DNA from 4 places in the Paenibacillus sp. MT86 genome. Region 1 is predicted to be linked to each of the others. Evidence: riboswitches for the same ligand, from Rfam matches in the RefSeq annotation. Region 1 holds a riboswitch; each other region holds the start of a gene.
The links. Region 1 has a riboswitch for cyclic di-AMP ahead of AC3RCL_RS29960 (APC family permease). Riboswitches for the same ligand answer to the same signal wherever they lie in the genome.
Positions count from the first base shown of each region.

Region 2: another riboswitch for cyclic di-AMP. It lies ahead of AC3RCL_RS00140 (resuscitation-promoting factor); the one in region 1 lies ahead of AC3RCL_RS29960 (APC family permease).
Region 3: another riboswitch for cyclic di-AMP. It lies ahead of AC3RCL_RS11405 (C40 family peptidase); the one in region 1 lies ahead of AC3RCL_RS29960 (APC family permease).
Region 4: another riboswitch for cyclic di-AMP. It lies ahead of AC3RCL_RS02185 (hypothetical protein); the one in region 1 lies ahead of AC3RCL_RS29960 (APC family permease).

Region 1 is NZ_CM179499.1:6,563,447-6,569,019, forward strand. It holds gene AC3RCL_RS29950 (ABC transporter permease) at 1-359, opposite strand, end outside; gene AC3RCL_RS29955 (molybdopterin-containing oxidoreductase family protein) at 604-2,679, opposite strand; cyclic di-AMP (ydaO/yuaA leader) riboswitch at 3,165-3,360, shown strand; gene AC3RCL_RS29960 (APC family permease) at 3,527-5,353, shown strand; gene AC3RCL_RS29965 (formate/nitrite transporter family protein) at 5,494-5,573, opposite strand, start outside.
Region 2 is NZ_CM179499.1:27,604-33,176, forward strand. It holds gene AC3RCL_RS00130 (HD domain-containing protein) at 1-1,018, shown strand, start outside; gene AC3RCL_RS00135 (TatD family hydrolase) at 1,115-1,879, shown strand; cyclic di-AMP (ydaO/yuaA leader) riboswitch at 2,085-2,299, shown strand; gene AC3RCL_RS00140 (resuscitation-promoting factor) at 2,569-3,756, shown strand; gene rnmV (ribonuclease M5) at 3,943-4,488, shown strand; gene rsmA (16S rRNA (adenine(1518)-N(6)/adenine(1519)-N(6))-dimethyltransferase RsmA) at 4,492-5,376, shown strand; gene yabG (sporulation peptidase YabG) at 5,492-5,573, shown strand, end outside.
Region 3 is NZ_CM179499.1:2,583,552-2,589,124, forward strand. It holds gene AC3RCL_RS11385 (leucyl aminopeptidase family protein) at 1-998, shown strand, start outside; gene AC3RCL_RS11390 (copper homeostasis protein CutC) at 1,029-1,715, shown strand; gene AC3RCL_RS11395 (ROK family protein) at 1,751-2,704, shown strand; gene AC3RCL_RS11400 (hypothetical protein) at 3,009-3,536, opposite strand; cyclic di-AMP (ydaO/yuaA leader) riboswitch at 3,799-3,932, shown strand; gene AC3RCL_RS11405 (C40 family peptidase) at 3,936-4,412, shown strand; gene AC3RCL_RS11410 (stalk domain-containing protein) at 4,533-5,573, opposite strand, start outside.
Region 4 is NZ_CM179499.1:507,519-513,091, reverse strand. It holds gene kdpB (potassium-transporting ATPase subunit KdpB) at 1-196, opposite strand, end outside; gene kdpA (potassium-transporting ATPase subunit KdpA) at 219-1,898, opposite strand; gene AC3RCL_RS02190 (potassium-transporting ATPase subunit F) at 1,929-1,997, opposite strand; gene AC3RCL_RS02185 (hypothetical protein) at 2,157-2,567, opposite strand; cyclic di-AMP (ydaO/yuaA leader) riboswitch at 2,697-2,865, opposite strand; cyclic di-AMP (ydaO/yuaA leader) riboswitch at 3,405-3,577, shown strand; gene AC3RCL_RS02180 (hypothetical protein) at 3,714-4,181, shown strand; gene AC3RCL_RS02175 (proline dehydrogenase family protein) at 4,331-5,251, opposite strand; gene pruA (L-glutamate gamma-semialdehyde dehydrogenase) at 5,450-5,573, shown strand, end outside.

The sequences.
Region 1 (5,573 bases):
AATAAAAGTGCCAGTACGATCGGTGCCGGAAATCCGATGAAGAATTTCAACAAACTGACGACAATGGTGTTGCGCAAAATCCTTTCAAACTCGGGAGCGGCAAAGAAGGCTTCAAAATGTTTAAAACCAACCCACGGGTTATCCCAAATCCTTGAACCGGTGAACAAGTTATAATCCATAAAACCCGTTATTACTCCGTACATAGGCAGATAGGCAAAAATGAAAACCAGAATCACTCCTGGTAACACCATAAGTTGAACATCCCATTGCTTCATTAATCGCCTAAGGAAACTTTTACTATGGATTTTTGGCTGCCGGGAAATGGGTGCTTGCTGCTGTTCTGTAGTCGCTTGCGGCATATTTATCCTCCCGTTACGAAATGATGTAAAAGCATGCTGGGTCTCTGGATTTGCAGCATTCCGAAACCGTTTGCAATTAGCTTAGTATCATTCTACCTATGGAAATATATTGAAGCTATATAATAAAACCCCGATTTTTTATACTTCCACCGGAATGTTTTATCGTTTCCAATAAATAAAAAAAGACTGCCTTCAGGTCATATAGACCTATAAGACAGTCTCTGTATGCATCTTTAGGTAGCCATCATTTAGCCCTGACCTCGACCACCGTCGAGAAGAAGGTAGCCCCACCACCCAAGTCGGACAGCCTGTCCGGCGTAAGGGCATTGGCGCGCTGCTTGCGGCCCTCGCCTTCCCACCACAGGCCTTGGCTGACTACGGTGCCCGGCAGCATTTTATCCGTCACCTTCGCCCGGACTTCATAGGTTCCGCGGTCATTATATACGATGACCATCTCGCCGTCCTGAAGCCCGCGTTCCTCCGCATCCGCCGGGTGAATCTGCAGGGCCGGCTCCTTCTCCAGCTTCTGATGCTTCTCCACGTTCGCAAAGGTCGAGTTCAGGAAGTTATGGTTCGGCGGCGAAATGAACATGAGCGGGTATTGATGACCGCGGCCGCGCCTTACCCCGTCATATCCTTCCTTCAGCGGCACGTAGGTCGGAAGGGGCGGCAGACCTGCTTCCTCCAGCTGCGCAGAGTATAACTCGATGCGTCCCGAAGGTGTCGGCAAACGATCCAGATACGTGTCAAGCGGCGTCATATCGAGCTTCACATGGCGCTGTTCCCTCAGCTTGTCCAGCGTGACGCCGTTTAGATAAGGGTTATCCGGGAAGTCGAGCGCTCTTGCGATCATCTCTTCCTCGGTCTCATGAAAAGCCGGTTCCTGGAATCCCATAGCCCGTCCCAGCATGGAAAACAGCTCTACGTTGCCCTTGCTCTCCCCAAGTGCCGGAATGACCGGCTCCTGCAGCTGAACGTACTGATGCCAGTAGGAAGCGTACAGGTCCGTATTCTCGAACGAGGAGGTTGCCGGGAGCACGATATCGGCATACTTGGCCGTATCCGTCATAAACAGGTCATGCACAACCGTAAACAGATCTTCCCGTGCAAACCCTTCCCTGACCCGCTCGGTATCGGGAGCCACAACCAGCGGATTGCTGCAATAAACGAAGAGCGACTTAATCGGCTGTTCGGTCATGGCAAGCGCTTCGCCGATCCGGTTCATGTTAATGGTGCGCGCTTCGGGATTCGGCCGGAGATCGGGACGCTCAAGCGCGTCGCTATCCATGCTGTTGTAACCGCCGTTCGACTTGGCGGCCCCTCCGCCCCGCTTCAGCCATTGTCCGGTCAAAGCGGGAAGCGCGGCAATGCTGCGCACCGTCAAGCCGCCGTTGTCGTGATGCTGAAGACCGTTGCCGATATGGATGTAGGAGGTATCGGCCCGGCCGTAGAGGTCGGCCAATTTCTCGATATCCTCGATCGAGATGCCGGTAATGGAAGAAACGTGCTCCGGCGTGTATTCTTTGACGTGCTCGCGCAAGGCTTCATGACCAATCGTATACTTGCGGAGGAATTCCTCATTTACCATGCCGTCACGGAACATGATGTGCATGAGGCCGACGGCCAGCGCCGCATCCGTGCCTGGATACAGCGGAATGAACCAGTCCGCCCATTGCCCCGTCTGGTTCTTGTGGACATCGATCACAACGACCTTGGCACCGGCTTTGCGCGCTTTCTCTGCAATCACCATCTGGTGCATATTGGTGCTGACGATGTTTCCGCCCCAGACGAGGATGACGTCGGCTCGTACGGTGTCCTCCGGAACGGTTCCCCCATTAAACCCCATCACGGATTTCCAGCCCTCATTGCCCGCGGAATTGCAGATCGACTGCTTCAGGCGGCTGGCACCCAGCCTGTTGAAGAACCTGCGGTCCATGCCGTCGACGCTCAATATCCCCATATTGCCGTAGAAGCTGTAGGGCAGGATGCTCTCGGAGCCGTATTCCTCGATCAAGCCCTTATAGCGTCCGGCTATCTCCTGAATGGCTTCGTCCCAGCTGATCCGCTCGAAGGCGCCCTCTCCCTTGGGACCTACTCTTCGCAGCGGATAGAGCACGCGTTCCGGATGGTACACCCGGTGTGCCATATTACGGACTTTATTGCAGATGGCTCCCTGCGTAATCGGATGCTCCGGATTACCGGTCACCTTGACGATTTTTCCGTTCTCTTTATGCAGCAGCAGGCCGCATGTATCGGGACAATCCAACGGACATACCGCCGGAAATACGCCGTTTTCCTGATGAATCATCGCTTGAGTCATTTCGTGCTTCCCCCTTTTGCTCGGCTGCATCATATCCCTTTATCTTAAAAGAAAATCGGGGTTCCAGTAAAGTCATACATTTTTTTCTAATCAGGTGATTCACTTTTCTTCCCCCCGGGTATATTCCTATCAAGAGCAAAGAAGAGGAACCCAGACCCTTTCTCTTCCTTGCCGAATCATGGACCACTCCCAAAAAAATTCGCCATGCCAGTGTCTCCTCCCCCGAGACCGGCATGGCGAATTTGTTTATATGGCATCCTCCCAGTGACCGATGTTCCCCGCGACTAACCTTCTATATTATAGAAACTCGTGATTTTCGCAGAAAACATGCAAAATAAAAAGCCTGTCAAAGCCACGTCTTTATGTAAGCGCTTATCTGTCATTTTTTATAAATAATTCTGTTCGAATGATCGTTGGAGGATGTTTTACAAACGATTGGAGCAGGCGTAATATACTATTCAGCTTCGAAAACATTCTTCATATTCACATGACATTCGCTTAATTTCCTTGATGGAAAGCGGGGGAACCAACCGTATGGAGGGATACCTATAGGATCCTTCAACCATACTAAGGGGTGAATCCTGATTCCATCGCGTACGTACGCCGCGATGGAATCAGGTAGGGCGACTCTCACCGCCCGAATCCGACAGCTAACCTCGTCAGCGTTGATCGGGAGGGTTGTGAACTTGTGATCAAACACAGGGTTCTAACCTGTGTTTTTTGTTTGCCAAAAATCAGCATAGGAAGGGTGACCGTTCCTAGGTCCAGCATATAAAAAACACCGATAGAAGTCCGTTCAGGGAGCTTCTACCATGAACTTAATCTTAAGCGGCGGTGAAAAACAACCATGTTATCCTCAATCAAGCGCTTCCTCATCGGAAGACCGCTTAAATCGACGGAATTAGGCGAACAAAAGCTGAATAAAACCAAGGCGCTGGCCATCCTGTCATCCGATGCACTATCGTCCGTGGCCTATGGCCCGGAACAAATCCTCATTGTGTTGATGACCGTCGGGGCAGCTGCCTATTGGTATTCCATACCGATTGCCGTCGGCGTCCTGGTCTTGTTGCTGGCACTTATCCTGTCGTACAGACAAATTATTTTCTCCTATCCGCACGGCGGCGGCGCATATGTCGTGTCCAAACGGAATTTGGGCATGTACCCGGGGCTGGTGGCCGGCGGTTCCTTGCTCGTGGACTATATCCTGACGGTTGCGGTCAGCGTGTCGGCCGGGACGGATGCGATCACGTCGGCTTTTCCGGTATTGCATGCCTATAATCTGCCGATCTCCATCGTGTTCGTTCTAAGCTTGACCGTATTGAATTTAAGAGGGGTTACGGAGTCGGCCTCCATACTGGCTTATCCGGTTTACCTGTTCGTGCTTGCGTTATTCATCCTGATCGGGGTAGGGATATTCAACATTGCCACAGGCCATGCGTCTCCGGAGCTTCATACGCCGATCGGCACGCCCGTAGCCGGGCTGAGCTTGTTTCTGCTCCTGCGCGCATTTGCCTCGGGCAGCTCCGCCCTGACCGGCGTGGAGGCGATTTCCAATGCCATTCCGAATTTCAAAGACCCGGCCCCGAATAACGCGGCCAAAACTCTGGTGGCGATGGGGTCGCTGCTGGCCCTGTTATTTTCGGGTATCGTTTTCCTGGCTTATTACTATGGGGTCAGTCCCAGCGAACAAGTCACGGTCGTTTCCCAAATTGCCGAGCATACCTTCGGGCGAAATGCGCTTTATTACTTCATACAAGGGACAACGGCCTTAATTCTGATCCTCGCCGCCAACACGGGGTATTCCGCTTTTCCCCTGCTTGCCGTCAATCTGGCGAAGGATAAGTTCATTCCTAGAATGTTCACCGTCCGCGGCGACCGTCTGGGATACTCGAACGGAATCATTATTCTTGGATTTTTCTCCATTCTGCTGCTGCTGGCTTTTGAAGGCAAAACCGAGCATCTGATTCCGCTCTATGCCGTCGGCGTGTTTATCCCGTTTACCCTCTCCCAGACGGGGATGATGGTGAAATGGATTCGCGAAAAGCCCGAAGGCTGGATCGTCAAGCTGATCATTAACACCACCGGCGCATGCATCAGCTTTATCGTGACCATGATCTTCTTCTTTACGAAATTCGCCCAGGTGTGGACCGTGCTGATATTCCTGCCGCTGATCATCTGGATTTTCACCCGGATCCGCAAGCATTACGAGGCGGTAGCGGACCAGCTCCGGATTACGACCTGCGAGCCGGTTAAGCCGATTGAGGGGAATGTCATCATCCTGCCTGTGGCAGGAATCACGCATGTGGTGGAGAACTCGCTGAATTACGCCAAATCGCTGGGAGCGGGCCAAATCATCGCGGTGTACGTGCCGTTCGAGCGGGAGGAGGAAGTCGCCTTCCAGGAAAAATGGAAAAAGTGGCAGCCGGACATCCGGCTGGTGACGCTGCACTCGCCTTATCGGAGCATCATTCAGCCGCTGACGAAATTCATCGATACCGTGCAGCGCAAGGCTAGCGAATCCGACTATCAGGTTACCGTCGTCATTCCGCAGTTCATCCCCAAGAAGGGCTGGCATAATTTCCTGCACAATCAATCCAGCCTGCTCATCCGGGCACATCTCCTGTATCGGAGAGACGTGATCATCACGACGGTTCCCTACCATTTAAAAAAATAGCGGGCTTGTTCCCTGCTTGATTCATTACTGGGAACAGCCTCGCCCATCACGACAAAAAGCTGCGATCAACCGCTGCCTTTCATCAAGGACGGTTGAACGCAGCTTTTTCTTTAAGCCAGACGCTCGCCAGGCTTCCGGCATTAGGAAACATTCTGCGCCGAATGAACCTGTTGAGGAGCGCCGGCCGATGGCACAGGCGTCTGCTCGCCGCGCGGAGCGG
Region 2 (5,573 bases), 480 kb from region 1:
TGCGCTCTGCGCGGCGCTGCTGCATGATGTGGGGCATGGACCTTTTTCGCATTCCATAGAAGAAGCTTTTCATATGAACCACGAGGATTGGACATGCCGGATCCTGCTCGGAGATACTTGCGTCAATCAGGTACTTCAGGAGCTCGGTGCCGATTTTCCCGAGAAGGTCGCCTCCGTTATTAACAAAACCTACGATAAGCCGATTGTGATGAATCTGGTCACTAGTCCGCTGGATGCAGACCGGATGGATTATTTGCTAAGGGATGCTTACTATACGGGAGTCAATTATGGAACGATTGATATCGACCGAATCTTGCGGATGCTGCGGCCGTACCGGGATCGGGTCGTCGTGAAGGAATCGGGCATGCACGCGGTGGAGGATTATCTCATGTCGCGGTATCAGATGTACTGGCAGGTGTATTTTCATCCCGTCACCCGAAGCTCCGAAATCATCCTGCGCCAAATCTTTCGCCGGGCCAAGGAACTGCATGACCGTGGATATGCTTTCCGGTTCATGATCGAACCGCTGCCTGCGCTGTTTTCGGGGAATATCGGCGTGCATCAATATCTGCGCCTTGATGAAGCCCTGATTCAAACGGCCTTTCTGCAATGGACGGAGGAGGAAGACCCGCTTCTTAGCGAATTATGCGGCCGTTTCATGCACCGAAAGCTCTACAAATATGTAGAAATCGACAACATCGATCTGGAAACCATCGACGGGATCCGCCAAGCGTTCCGCGCCGTGGGGCTGCAACCGGAATATGACCTGGAGATTGATTTTCCAACGGATCTTCCTTATGATAAGGTTCATTCCGATATGCCGCTTAACGAGAAACAGATTCTCCTTCTGGACCGGCATGACGAGCTGAGGGAAATCTCGGAGGTATCCGATATCGTACGCTCGATCAGCGGCATTCATAAAGGGCGGTACCATCTTTATTATCCGGAGGAGAAGGTGGGCCCGCTCCTGGGTCAAATGCCGGAGACGATAGCCGACGTTTTCAAACAACAGCATTAAATCAGGCAAAACAGGACAACCGTTAATCCCCTTGCATTCAACCAACTAATGGAAAATAGACGACATAGAAACGACAGGAAGGAGAGTGTGGATAGTATGCTGTTCGACACGCACACTCATATGGACGCTCCCCAATTCGACGAAGACCGGGAAGCTGCAATTCAGCGGGCGCTTGAAGCCGGCGTTACGCGGATGATCAATATCGGATTTAACCGGGAGACGATCCCGACCACGATGAAGCTGGCTGAGACTTATGATTTTATATATGCAGCGGTAGGCTGGCATCCTGTAGATGCGATCACCATGGAGGATCAGGACCTGGATTGGATCGCCTCTTTATGCAGTCACGATAAAGTGGTGGCAATCGGGGAGATCGGCTTGGACTATCATTGGGATACGTCCCCCAAGGAAGTACAGCACCGCGTGCTTCGGCGCCAGATCGGGCTTGCCCGGGAATTGAACATGCCCATTGTCATTCATAACCGGGATGCGCATGAAGATATCGTTAACATTTTGCGTGAGGAAAAAGCCTCCGAGGTCGGCGGTGTCATGCATTCCTTCTCCGGAAGCTGGGAAACGGCCAAAATGTGCCTGGATATGGGATTCCATATCTCGTTTGGGGGGCCGATTACGTTCAAGAATGCGAAGCAGCCCAAAGAGGTTTTGGCAAAGGTTCCGCTTGATCGATTATTGATCGAAACGGACGCGCCTTACCTGACACCTCATCCCTTCCGCGGGAAACGAAATGAGACCGCATATGTAAAATTGGTGGCGGAGGCGGCGGCCGAAATTAGAGGGTTGTCCTATGAGGAATTGGCCCAAATTACCACCAAAAATGCGCTGGAACGATTTGGTATTTAACGAAAACAAGAGCAAAAGCCATGAAAAAGGGAGCATTTTCGATTAATTAAAGTTTTTTAATCAGAAAAGGCGTTGATATTACAATATTTTAACCTTTTACTTGAGAAAATGTGGTTGAATGTCGCTTTACAACCTGCATACAAACAGGATATCATCTTTTCAGTGATAAGAAGCTGCGATGTGCAGATCGCAGCCGAATATTTCATGAACCGTCTCGCTTAATCTCCGAAATTCTGGAGAACGGGGGAACCGATACTGCGGTGCATACTGGTCTGGATGCACGAAGCTGTATTTGATTTCTTTTTCGGGTCTTTGGGGTGAATTTGAAGGATCTCGCCATGAGCGGGCATCCGGATATAGGGCGTCTCTCTTACGTCCGAACCCGACAGCTAACTCCGTAAGCGAAATAAGAGGGGAAATCTCGTGCATACCATTTCCATGATTTCATTCATCAGGAAGCCACGTTAGAGCCTCTAGTACTCTTTCAATGGCTTCTTTTATTTTTGAATAATGGAGACGGGTCCATCATACTCTTGGTAAACAGGAGGTGATGGCAGATGGACGGAAGACGGGAATTGACGCAGGGTGTAGATAGATAGCAGGGCGCCCTGTGAGAAAAATTGCTATAGTCACGTCAAATGCATTCATGCGTTTACCTAGACGGCGGGACTATGAAGGAGGATGGAATAGTGGGCATTTTTCAACCTGAAGAAACCCATGAATCACAATCATCCAGCATGTCTTACGCATTGAGATGGAAGCATGACAATTTGCGTCAACTGATGTTGCTCGGCGCCATGGGTGCCGTTACGGTATCACTTCTCATATCGTTGGTTGTACATGACCAGGCAGGCAAGGAAGTTCAGCTTGTCGTCGACGGCCGGGTCACTACGGTGGAAACACGTGGATCGTTGCTGCAGGAATTGCTGGATGAGCAAGCGATCACGTTGAGTCCCCAAGATCAAATTTCGATGCCCCTGAACGGCTCAATCCGGGACGGAGACCGAATTATTATTGACAGAGCTATTCCAGTCAACGTTACGGTAGGCAGCAAAACCAAAACCATATTTACATCCCAGGATACAGTTGATCATGTACTCAAAGAGGCTGGCGTTACGATCCAGGGTGAAGATATAGTACAACCGTCGCAAGACACGAAGCTGACCAGCAATATGAATATCAATGTCGTTCGCGTCACGAAGCAAAAAGTTAAGGAAACGGAAGATCGCGAATTCCGCGTGATCAAGACGGCCGATCCATCGCTTGAAAAGGGCGATAACCGCGTCATTCAGCGGGGCGAGTCTGGTCTTATGGTGAACCATTACGAGAAGGTCTACCACAATGGCAAGCTGGTTTCCAAGACTAAGGTCTCCCAACAAATCGAACGCAGAACGAAGGATAAAATCATTGCCGTAGGCACGAAAAAAGTGGAGAAGCCTGTTATCGTCCAGGCGGCAGCCACCGATGTAAAAGCTACACCGGCTAAATTGTCCGGCACGAAAAAAGTAACGACCGCCAAGGCTGTTGAGAACAACGTGGTTTCCCGCGCAGGCGTTGATTTTAAATACAAGAAGGTATTGAACAACGTGTCGATGACCGCGTATTCCGCCGAACAGCAAGGAATCGGTACGCGTACCGCATCCGGCACACGCGTTACGGAAGGTCGCACCATCGCCGTTGATCCTAATATCATCCCGATCGGATGGTGGGTTTACATCGAAGGCATCGGCTTCCGCCGTGCTGAAGATACGGGCGGCGCCATCAAAGGCAACAAAATCGATGTCTATTACGATTCGTTGAAATCGGCCATGAATTTCGGCCGGAAGAGCGGCCGCACCGTTTACGTGATCGGTCCGGTTAAACCTGAATTGAACTAGACGCATGAATTCCAATTTACTTTGCCATTCTAATGCTATACTATTTAGCTTATAATATATGATGATCAAGAAGAGGGAATATTTCCTCTTCTTTTGTTTTGTTAAGACCGGAGTAATCAAGGCTAAACGGGTTGAGCCTTAACGTTGTACAGGCCTGCTCTGCTTGGGAAGGAAGAGAACGAACGCATGATTAAAGAAGTGATTGTCGTGGAAGGCAGGGACGATACCGTTGCCATTAAACGGGCCGTAGAAGCCGACACGATCGAAACCGGCGGTTCAGCGATCAACAAACAAATCCTGAAGCGCATAGCGCTTGCCCAGGAGCGCAGAGGCGTTATCATATTGACGGATCCTGACCATGCGGGTGAACGAATCCGCAAAATCGTGGATCAGGGCGTACCCGGCTGCAAGCACGCCTTCATTCCGGAAGCGGATGCTACCCGGAAAGGGGATATCGGCGTGGAGAATGCCTCGCCAGAGGCGATACGGCGCGCGCTGGAGCGGGTTCACACGTCTTTTGAGGGTGCAGAGAGCCTGATCAGTTTGGAGGATATGCTGGAGGCAGGATTATCGGCTCACCCGGAGGCTGCGGCAAGACGGATGGCGATGGGTAATCTGCTGGGCATCGGATACTGCAACAGCAAGCAGTTCCATAAACGATTGGCCATGTTTCAAATATCGCGGGAAGAATTTCTGGCAGCACTTGCACAGCTGGAAGAAGGGGGCGTTTAGCTAATGAGTCGGATCGAGGATATATCAACACCAAGACGGACGAAGGAGATCATCTCGCGCCATGGATTCTCCTTCAAGAAGAGTCTGGGCCAGAACTTTCTCATCGATCAGAATATTTTGTATAAAATCGTGGAAGCTGCAGGACTGGATGAAGATAAGGGCGCGCTCGAGATCGGACCTGGCATCGGTGCACTGACGGAGAAGCTGGCACAGACGGCAGGAACCGTCACCGCGGTCGAAATCGATCAGCGCCTGATTCCCATCCTAAGGGAAGTCCTGGAGCCCTACGGGAACGTGAGGGTTCATCATGGTGATGTGCTGAAGGTGGATCTTCATGAGCTGTTCCGTCAGGATTTCGCGGACGTATCGAAGGTAAGCGTGGTTGCCAATCTGCCGTATTACGTGACGACGCCGATTCTCATGAAGCTGCTGGAGGAGAAGCTGCCGCTGGAGAACATCGTGGTGATGATTCAGAAGGAAGTGGCCGAACGGATGGCCGCTGCACCGGGAAGCAAGGATTACGGAAGTCTCAGCATTGCCGTTCAATACTACAGCGAGCCTAAGCTGGTCTGCATCGTGCCGCACACGGTGTTCATTCCGCAGCCGAACGTCGAGTCGGCCGTGATTCGCCTGGCGGTCCGGGAACAGCCGCCCGTCCGCGTGGAAGATGAACGATTCTTCTTCGAGGTGGTCCAGGCTTCATTTGCACAGCGACGGAAGACGATTGCCAACAATTTGAAGAGCCGGTTCTTCCCGGGTGAGGGACGTGAACGACTGGAGCAGCTGCTGCAGGAAGCAGGGATCGAGCCTTCACGGCGCGGAGAGACGCTTAGCATTGAGGAGTATGCGCGGCTTAGCAACGTGCTGTTCGGCGCCAATATCCGTTGACGCAGCCGTTCAGGGAGTCTCTGGAGCTTACGGATGGCCTCCGCGCGATAAATTGGCGCTGAACAAGAACCAATAGTCACAGTAGCCCATACCATAGGGTAGGGGTGATGTTGTGATGAACTTGGGAGACTTGGTCGTTCGTAAATCCTACGGCGGCGATGTAACGTTCCGGGTAGAAGGCATGCGGCAAAATAACA
Region 3 (5,573 bases), 3.0 Mb from region 1:
TCATCCGGACGGCGGAAATCCGGATCGAAGGAACGCAGCTCACCCGAGACTTGGTGAATGAATCACCCGAGACGTTAAATCCGGAGGCGTTTGTTGCGGTCGTTGAGGATCGTTTCAAAAAAGCGCCCGTAGACCTTCATGTATACCGCGGTCAAGAGCTTCACGACCGGCAGATGAACGGACTGATCGCCGTGGGTGCCGGCAGCAAATACGAGCCTGCCATGATCGAGATTTCCTACAATGGAGCGGAATCCGGGAAGGAATACCCTCATATCGTGCTTATCGGCAAAGGCGTTACCTTTGATATGGGCGGCATGAACGTTAAGATCGGCCGAGACATCAGCGATGCCCGCATGGATATGGGCGGCGCAGCCGCCGTCGTGGGCGCCATGGATATACTGGTATCGCGGAAATCTCCGGTACGGGTTACGGCATTGATCGCCGTAGCGGATAATTTATCGGGGCCGGATGCGATGCTTCCTTCTTCCGTCGTTCACTATCCGAACGGCTTGAGCGTTCAGGTGGCGAATACTGATGGGGAAGGAAGATTGATCATTGCGGACGCGCTGCTGCACGCGGCCCATCTTAACGCAGACAAGGTGATCGATATCGCAACTCTTACCGGCAATGTCGGTGCGGCATTGGGCTTGGAAATTGCCGGCATTTGGGGCGATCAAGAGATAACGGCCGATTTGGTTGAGATCGGGGAGCGCAACGGAGAGCGCTTATGGCCCATGCCGCTGATGGACGAGTATGAATCCGAGCTTAGAAGCGATTATGCCGACCTGAGGAATGTCGGCACGTCGACTTTGGCAGGTGCCATAACGGCTGCGTTGTTTATCCGCCATTTTGTGGCGGAGACCATGAAATGGGTGCATATCGATATGGCAGGCACGGTCCAGTATAAACGGGAATTCCCTCACTCCGCGGCAGGGGCTACCGGCTATGGAGCCAGGCTGCTGGCGGACTATGTGGAGAAGCAGTTTCGCCCTGCATAAGCGAACCAACGACAGTAAGGAGTGAAGAACATGCTGCTTGAAATTATCGCAACATGCGTGGACGATGCCATCACAGCCGAGAAGAATGGCGCGGACCGTCTGGAATTGATCACGGCGATCACCGAAGGCGGGCTCACGCCGGGCATCGGTCTCGTGGAAGAGGTCGTGAAAGCCGTTCGGATTCCGGTCCATGTGATGGTAAGGCCCCATAGCAGATCCTTTGTGTATAACGCGCTGGATATAGCAACCATGGTTGCGGAGGTTAAGGCGATCCGCAAGGCGGGTGCGGCTGGCGTGGTCCTTGGCATGCTGACTCCGGAAGGAAAGATCGACGAGGCCGCCTTGGCCCAAATGCTGGAATGGACGGGCGATATGCAGGTGACATTCCACCGGGCTTTTGATGAATTGGAGGATCAATTCGAAGGGCTGCGTACATTGCAGAAATATCCGGCCGTCACCCGCGTCTTGACGTCGGGAGGACCGCAGCCGGCACCGCAAGCGATCCCGAGGATTCGCGAGCTTGTGGAACAAGCCGCAGGCACCGGGCTTAAGATTTTGGCCGGGAATGGCCTGAAGTGGGAAATCATACGCGATTTCATCGACCAGACCGGCGTGAGCGAGGTTCATTTCGGCTCAGCTGTCCGGTATGGCCGATCAGGGCTGAAGCCCATTGATCCGGTTGAACTGCGATCCTTGGCTGACAGCTTACATCAATAGAAGTAGCAAACCTATCGGAAACAGGTGAACAAAAATTGCAAACCGAATTGAATAAACAGCAAGAATTTGTGGTTGGCGTTGACCTTGGGGGTACGAAGATCGCGGCAGCGCTCTTTGATTCCGAAGGACAGCTGCTGAACCGGGAGCAAATGGAGACAGCCGGAGCGCGTACGGCCGAGGAAGTGGTCGCGAGAATTACGAACATGATTCGCAGCGTGTCGGGCGGCCACCCGCTTCGAGGCGTAGGCATGGCTTCGCCGGGAACGGTTAACAGCCGGGAGGGCATTGTCATTCACGGCACGAATTTGCCGGAATGGACCAACGTCCCTCTCAAAGCCTGGATGGAACGAGATCTGAATACGGAAGTACAAGTGCTGAATGATGCCAATGCAGCCGCATGGGGCGAATATGTAAGAGGTGCCGGCCGAGGGTCGACGAACATGGTTTACGTGACGCTCAGCACAGGCATCGGTTCAGGCATCGTGCTGGATGGCAAGCTGTTTCTGGGCAGCAATTCCTTTGCAGGGGAACTTGGGCATCATATCATTGATCCCAGCGGTCCGCAGTGCAATTGCGGCAGCCATGGCTGCTGGGAGGTGTTTGCTTCAGGAACGGCCATCGGCCTGGCAGCATCCCAGCGGATGCTTACCCAGACCAGCGTTATTTCTGAACTGGCCGCAGCCGATGGAGGCGTGAACGCCAGGCATGTATTCGAGGCTAAACGTCTTCATGACCCCGTCGCAGTGGAGGTCATCGATCGTGCCGTCTATTACATGGCACTTGGACTGGTTAACGTCATTCACAGCTTCAACCCCGATCGCATCGTGGTTGGCGGGGGTGTGAGCAGAGCAGGCGAGCTTCTTTTCCCGCAGCTTCGGGAAATGACGGATAAGCTGGTCATGCCGTCCTATCTAGGAACCTACGAGATCGTTCCTGCGGGACTGCGGGACGATGTTGGCCTGGTGGGAGCCGCAGCCTTGTTCCAATAATATATTCGTAAGAAAAGGCAACAAAAGCCGCCCTCAAGGGCGGCTTTCTGATTATTCATGAAGAGAGCGGGAAACGGAGCGATCATATTTGCGTAAGCGAAGTCCGTAACTTGTGACAGGTGATAGGCGTAAACCGTAAGCCGTCATCCGTTTTCACTGGAGTCGAGTTTTTGGTTTCCTATTAGGTTTGTTTGTATCCGACAAACAATAAGCGGTTGCCCGCACTTTCCCGCCCGCCGACGGAAGCCGCCGGCTCCAAACCCGCACGCGAGGCGGCCTGCAGGCTTGGAGCCGGCGGCTTCCGCTATTCCATGTATTTTGATGCGTCGAACGTAATCATGCTCGTATGGTTGGCATGCTCGATCAGTGAGGAGAGCCTGGTCACTTCGCGTTCCTTCTTGCGCGCCTGCGCCTGATAAGCTTCCGGATCGTATAAGGCCACGTTAAACAGCGTTACGGCGCCATCTCCGCTTCCCCGGCCGCTCTGGCGCTCCAGCTTCTTGCGGGAGCCGAGATGGGCAAGCTGTCCGATATCGCTGCGCATTTGTTTGGCGAGCTCGATCGCCTCCATGATGGTCATGTCGGAGCCGTTCCAACTAATGGTCTGCGTCGTGTTGGAGATTGCCATCAGCAGATCCAGCTTTCTGTAATCCGCTGCGGCGGCTTCGATCTCTTCCGTAATGGCATCCACGCTGCGAGCAGGATACTCCGCCGTTTCCCCTTTTTCAATGATCGTGCTGCTGTTGTTCAAGCGTTCCGTCATCAATTGATTCATGAGACGGTTGATTGCTGCCCGGACTGCCAAAGCTTCAGCCATCGTGATTTGACTCATAAGCGAAGGATCACCTCTTTGATTTCTTGTCTGAATATGTAAACGTTCCGAACTGCAAAAAAGTTGCATGCCCGTTAACAAAACGTCGCCGGAGGTTCGATGGAGTGTTACATAATTGTCATGAGTATACGAGATGGCATAATGAAAAAACATGAAAATTTTCAGCCTATACGACATTGATTAACATATAGTGATAGATTTCTAGGATATTATTGACAGCATCCTTGCTTGTATACTATATTAAGAGAAGGTTACAAAATGTTAATGAATTTTGCCGAATTTCGTTTGTGAAAACGGGGGAACCGTCTTGGGTGAATTATTCTTGTACCATAGAGAGTATAGGGAACCTTCAACCGAACCCTTAGCTAACTCCGTAGGCATCGAAGGAGAGAACATATTTTGAAGAAATTTGTCATCACATTGCTTGGATCTGCAATTATTTTTTCTTCAGGTGCCGTATCAGCTTATGCTGATCAACAACCGAATTTTCAGCATCAAGTGAAGCAATTGGTAGGAACGCCTTATAAATGGGGCGGAACAACGACAAGCGGATTTGATTGCTCCGGATTTATTCTGTATATGTTTAGAAATTTCGACATGGATCTTCCGCGCACATCCCAGAGTCAGGCTAAAGCCGGGGTTCATGTGGATCGCGAGGACCTGAGAGTCGGAGATTTGGTATTCTTCAATACAAGCGGAAGCGGCATTTCCCATGCGGGCGTTTACATTGGAGATGGACAATTTGCGCATGCTTCCAGCAGCAAGGGCGTAAGAATCAGCAAGCTTAGCGACTCCTATTACGAACCGCGTTATGTAACGGCGCGCCGTGTACTGAGTCAAGAGAACTATGCTAAACTGGTAGGAAGCGCGAGCTAATTGGAATACGCAGTTTAGAGTTCGATACATAACCGGAAAGCCTGACAAGAGATGATCTTGTCAGGCTTTCTTTTTTTATGGAAGATTATAATTTGGGATTCTGCGAAAGGATTCACTAGATTATTCTTTTACGACAGAGGCATTCACGGCGGCTTCCATGCCATTATTATAGGAACGGAACAAGCCCAGACGCCAGAAAGCGGCACCTTTCAGATCATAGCGCTTGGCCAAGCCGAGCTTATCGTCGACGGATGTGGCGGTTTCGCTGCTTAAGCTGATGCCGAGCAGGAGCTTCTGCTTAGGAACGCCTGCCTGAAGTGCCTGCTGAATGGCTTGGTCCACCAGACTGTTGGGTTCAGGAACCTGGGCTTTGGTGCCAACCGGATTGTACTGATACGCCATGACGATGAGATCATCGGCAAGGGAGGCCAGCGTCTTGTAATCATAGCCTTTATAGGCGCTGTTCAATGGCGGAACCGCTAAGGACAGAGCAATGTCGCTCGGCAATGCCGCTTTCAATTGCTTGACGTAATCATTAAGCAGCTTCTGCTGCTTCGCGGCATCCAGTTTAAAACCGAGCCCTTCGAAATCAAGCACCACGCCGCCGAATCCGTTATCCGCCACCGCGGTCGTGATGCCCTCAATGGACTTTTGGCGAAGGCTGCTGTCGCTGAGGACTTTGGTTAATTCGCCGTTTCCGTCCAAAGCGTAAACCATAAGGTACGGTTTAATCTCCCGATCCGCTGCATCCGCAACAATCGATTGCGGAGTCACGTCGCCGGCCGCCGCAGGCAGACGATACTCGTCGCCTTGAAGCGTAAACTGACCTTCCCGATCAATGCGGCTCCAGCCGAAGGCGACTGAATTCATGGATGCTACGAGATCCCGCTCTTGGAAAGATTGCAAAGCGTAAAAGGCTCTTAGATGCATTTCGCGCTGCGGCGACACGAGGGAGACCGTGCGAGTCGCCTGATTCCAGCCGACATTAACGCCGAATTGGCTGCTGAACGAGCTCAGCGGAATCAGAACGCGGCCTTCCCGCTGGACAGGGGGAGCGGCCAGCTTCACTTTTTTACCGTTGACGGTTGCGCTCGTGCTTCCGACTTGAAGCAGCACTTCCGTCGTTTGACCTTTCACCTCGCCAATGGCCTTCACCGTTTG
Region 4 (5,573 bases), 960 kb from region 1:
GGTTAAATCCGATACTGCCCTCGGTACCGAAATAGGACGGAAATATCGTCATAAGCAGCACAACCAGAGTCCCGGCCTCCACGACAAACATGACCGGATTTCTCATCATCAGGACGGGATTCAGCTTCGTGAAGCTGTCCTTCAGCGCCTGACGGACCATCTCTTGGGACATCGCTTTTTTTCTCGTATTATTCATGGTAATAGGCCACCTTTTCTATTTAACGAATCGTCAGATGCTCGGCAATCGGTCCCAGCACCAGCACAGGCAGGAAGGTCAAGGCACCGATGATCAGGACCACCGCGATGAGAATGCCGGCAAAAAGCTTATTATCTGTCCGGAACGTTCCGAGCGTCTCGGGAACCCACTGCTTCCGCATCAGAGAGCCGCCCACCGCCAGCAGGGCAATCATCGAAATATAGCGCCCGATCAGCATGACCAGTCCGGTGCTGATGTTCCAGAACGGCGTGTTATCCGCAAGGCCCTCAAACCCGGAGCCGTTATTGGCAGCGGATGACGTGTATTCGTAAAGCACCTGCGAGATGCCGTGAAAGCCCGAATGGGCAATGCCCGCCTGTCCCGCATCCGTCATGAGCGCGAGCGCCGTCGGAGCAAGGATGATCAATGGGTGTACCAGAATGACAATCGCGATCAGCTTCATCTCCCGGGCCTCGATTTTTCTGCCGAGAAATTCGGGGGTACGGCCAACCATAAGACCGGCCAGGAACATCGCCAGGATCGCGTACATGAGCATGTTCATCAGCCCGACGCCTTTTCCGCCAAAAACGGAATTCAGCATCATCAGGGACAACGGCGAAATCCCGCCGAGCGGCGTGAGCGTATCATGCATGTTGTTGACCGACCCGGTCGTGGCCGCAGTTGTCACCGTCGTAAACAGGGAGGATTGGGCGATCCCGAACCGGACCTCCTTGCCCTCCATGCTGCCTTGCGAGGCGTCGATGCCCAGCTGGTTTAATGCCGGGTTGCCGTTGGTTTCCGCGGCATAGTTCAAGGACAGGAAGCCGATAAACAAGGTCATCATTACCGAGAATATGATCCAGCCCTGCTTACGGCTCTTCGCGAACAAACCAAATGTGTAAGGAAGCGCCGCCCCGAGACTCCACATGGACAGAATCTCGATCACATTGGTCAGCGGGGACGGGTTCTCGAACGGATGCGCCGAGTTGGCCCCCATAAAACCGCCCCCATTGGTGCCCAGATGCTTGATCGATTCGAGCGCGGCCACCGGACCCACCGCTATTTGCTGCTCGCTTCCTTCCAGCGTCGTGACGCTGAGCGTAGGCTTCAGGGTCTGCGGCACCTGCAGCGCCACCAGCACCATCGCAATGATGAAAGCAGCCGGAATGAATACCCGGGTATGCGCCTTAACGAAGTCCTCAAAAAAGTTGCCGACGGTCGTGCCCTTGCTGGTCACCGCCCGGATAAAAGCAATCGCCACGCACAGCCCGGTCGCCGCGGACGTAAACATCATCATCGTAATGACGGCCATCTGGGCCAGATAAGACAATCCCGACTCCCCGCTGTAATGCTGAAGATTCGTATTGGTCATGAAGCTGATCATCGTATTGAACGACAAGGTCGGTTCCATATGGCCGATGCCGTTCGGGTTCAGCGGCAGCACCTTCTGCAGCCGCAGAATCAAGTAGCCCGCCGCAACCAGCACGATATTCGTTAACACAAAGCTGACGGCATATCCTTTCCATGTCATCCCCTTGCGTTCTTTCAAGCCGATCAGAGCAAAGATCGGTTTCTCCGCCCAGGAGAACCATCTGTCCGTACCATTGCTTTCATAACGAAACACCTGATATAGATAAGTTCCCAGCGGCTTGACCAGCAGCACCAGAACGAGTATAACGATGGCAATTTGTAAAATGCCCATGACGAATGCCTTCCTCCTTCAGCCGTTTCCCTAGAATTTTTCAGGGTGAATCAGCGCATAAATCAAATAGAGAAAAATAAAAATCGTGAATATCAACATGATCATCACGGCTGATCAGCCTCCGGTTCCGAAACCACGCGCCCGCACCAGGACATAAACAGCATGAGCAGTCCGTAGGTTCCTCCCAAAATGAGCACCATAACTAAATCCTGCATGAATGTAACCTCCCCTACGCTCTTGTGACGTCAGTCCAAACACTTAGCTCATAACGGATGCCATCAGAAAGGACACCTGATGATGATTCGTATGAAGCACCACATCGGCACCCAGCCCTTTGTATATCAAGCGCGGATTGCCGGAATGGGTGATCACGTAAATCGACTCCGAGGTCCATGTCCGGCAGATCCGCAAATAGCGGCAGCACAGATTCAAGCTGCTTTCGAACAGAAACACCTTGCCGACGGGAAACTCGGGAATGATCCAGGTCTGCTCGTCTCTTGTATCAATCAAAATGATGGGTTTGCAGCCCAGTTCTCGCAGCCTCTGCTGCTCAGCCCGGTTGTTGGCTATGGCCGCAAACGGAACACGTTTGTGAATCAGCTGGCGGACGAATTCCTCCCCTGCCTTGTTCGGCGCGGATACCAGGATGAATTCCTGTGGTTTCTCCATCTTCGTTTCTCCTCCTAAGGTCAGAAAGAGAAGGCAACAACAAAGAAGCCTGCGGAAAGAGAAGAACTCTTCCCGCAGGCTTCTTACAGGACACGGTGAAATACACCGTGGCCCAAGTCCACGACAATCGTTGCCTCTCTCGATACGCTTACGAGGTTAGCTGACGGATTCGGGCGTGAGAGTCGCCCTACCCATAGACCGTTATCTTGTCTACAGGATTCACCCCAGAGAGATCAGATTCATCTCCCGACTGGTTCCCCCGTTCCTTTTCCATTCAAGGACTCAGCGAAAATTAAAAACGAGTAGCATGTTATTCTATTAGCCATTGACTTGTCATCCAGACTGGGCATAACAGCACAGCAACAGGAGGTTCACGCGGTGAGAGTCGCCTCTACCTTCAAATCTCAGCAAGGCCCATGGTGCCTTCGCCATCGATCCATAAAGGCTTAGGGGCAGCTCTCACACTGCCTTTAGACCTTCATGAAACGGCTGCCCGTATGCCTTGGTCGTTGATGACCGTCAATTCATAGTTCGTATCATACGTCCGGCCCTGCAGGATGTAAATGTGAGCAAAAACACATCTGGCGTTATGTCGAACAGGAACCAAGCAGTATTTCGTCTTTATCTTCCGAATACTGCTCTATACTATGTATTTCTCTTGTTTTCTCTTATTTATCGCAATCCAACGAGATACCGAGATTTTGCCACGATAATAGATGACACGGCTGATTGTACGCGTTTTCTTTTACCGTTTTCATCACATTTCGGAATCTATTCGTCCCATACGGTCATTTACTTTTCGTTTCCTCCGGCGTATGATTCATCCATCTATTCGAAACACGTGATACGCCGAGCTCCCGACAGACCGGGAGACGGGGGAACCAAAGTCACCAGTCTTCGATTGGTGAATGGGGTGAATCCGCTGCGCCTAGGATCGAAGGGCCCAGCGGTAGGGTGCTCTCAGTCCGAATCCGTCAGCTAACCTCGTAGGCGCGTTGTTGAGAGAGAATACCATCCAAGCTTTGGCATAGCGGCCGCCGGAATTGGGGCTCTAACCATAAATAGGCCTGGAGAGCGGGGTTTCTCTGCTCACCAGGCCTATTTGCCGTGCATATAACATTCTTATAAAGGAGCGTAGATCAAATCATGACGAAACTCATCGAGGCAGCGCTTACACCCGTCATCGAAACCGCAGTGCCTGCATTAGGTGAAGAGACTATCGGCCATATGGAGATATTTCGTTTCGACCGGGGCTCGGCCGAACGCTTTATCCCATGGAGCGATCATGGCTGGAACTGCGGCTTGTTCAAAGTCAGCTGCAAAGACGCGGCAGGATATGTCGAATATGCCCTGCCAAGAACGAGAGAATTTTCGGACCTGGTCCGCTGGGCATCCGTCTTCTCAAGGCTGAGAGGCATGTCCGTGACTGAGGCCCTTCGCTATGCCCGAAAGCAGCAGCAGCAGTGGGGATCCGCACGGATGCAACTTGCTGTATCGGCCCTCGCCGATCTGGAGATCAACCTGCATCGGCACGTCACCCGGGAGCGGTTAGGCAGACTGCCGCTCGAGCGCTCCTTCCTGATGGATTGCTCGGAGTCGTATTATCATTTCTAGGGACAGCAGCTACAGAGAGCTAATGTCCCCGTTTCCTTTGGATTGGGCACTTCTAAGCAGCCTGATGTTTTTTGAAACCATGAAGAACCCCGTCAAAACGCCACTTATTTCATCAGGCATTTTGATGGGGTTCTTCAATCGGATCCCGCTCACTTGAACATATTTTTGAGCACCATCATCAGATTGGCCGGCTTCTCCGCCAGCCTCCGGGTGAAATACGGGTACCACATCGTTCCATAGGGCATATAACACCGGATACGGTAGCCGTCCTGCGCAAGCGCTGCTTGATCGTTCATCCGCAGTCCGTACAGCATCTGAAATTCATAGTCCTGTTTGTCTATGCGGCTCTGCTCGGCAAATACCTTCACCCAGTCGATGATGTTGTCATCATGCGAGGCAATCGCGACGTAGGCTCCTTGGTCGAAATGCATTTTGACCAATTTCTTGTAGTTGTCAATGACCTCCCGCTTCTGCTGAAAGGCGATGGTTCCCGGCTCTTTGTACGCCCCCTTCACCAGCCGCAGATTAACGCCGGCCCTTAACAAGTTCTTCACGTCCTCCTCCGTACGGAACAAGTAGGCCTGCATCACGGTCCCCACATTGGTCAGCCCCTCCTTATGAAGGCGGAGCGTCATATCGATGGTTGCCTGGGTATACGGCGAATCCTCCATGTCCAGGCGAACGAAGTTGCGGTGCTCTTTAGCCTTTCTTACCACCGACCTGATGTTTTCGTAAGCCTTCTCGGGGTCCAGGGCCATGCCCATCTGCGTCGGTTTCAAGGATACGTTCGATTGCACTTCGCGCTTCGCAATCCCTTCCACCAGCTTCAAATATTCCTCTCGGTACCCGGCCGCTTCGTCCAGCGTCGTAATGCCCTCCCCCAAATGATCCAGCGTAACGAGAATGCCCTTCGCGTTTAGCCTCTCGATTTCGTCCAGCGCCTCATCCAAGGTATCGCCGGCAATGAATCGGCCAGCCAATTTCCGGCCGTACTTGATCGACAGCCATTTCACGAGTTTATTGCCGGACACCGTCAGGATCACTTTACGGTACAGCTCGGTTCCGTCCATGCGCGCGCCCCCTTTGCAAGGTAAACCAAAATGCACTCTATCTAACTCATATGCAAAAATCATGACGGCATGCAGGAAGACATACATATTTAAATAGAGGTTTTCACCAGGAGATGCTAACCATGCCACCATGACGATCCGCAGCTGGACCATTGGCCTGAAGCTTCGATTCATATCATGTTAAGGAGGGGCCTCCCCATGCGAGCACCTTTTCGGAACGAACCGTTTATGGACTTCAACAACGAGTGGAACAACAAGTTATACGATGTGGCGTTATCCGGGGTCGAAGCCGAGCTTGGCCAATCGTACCCCTTGGTTATCG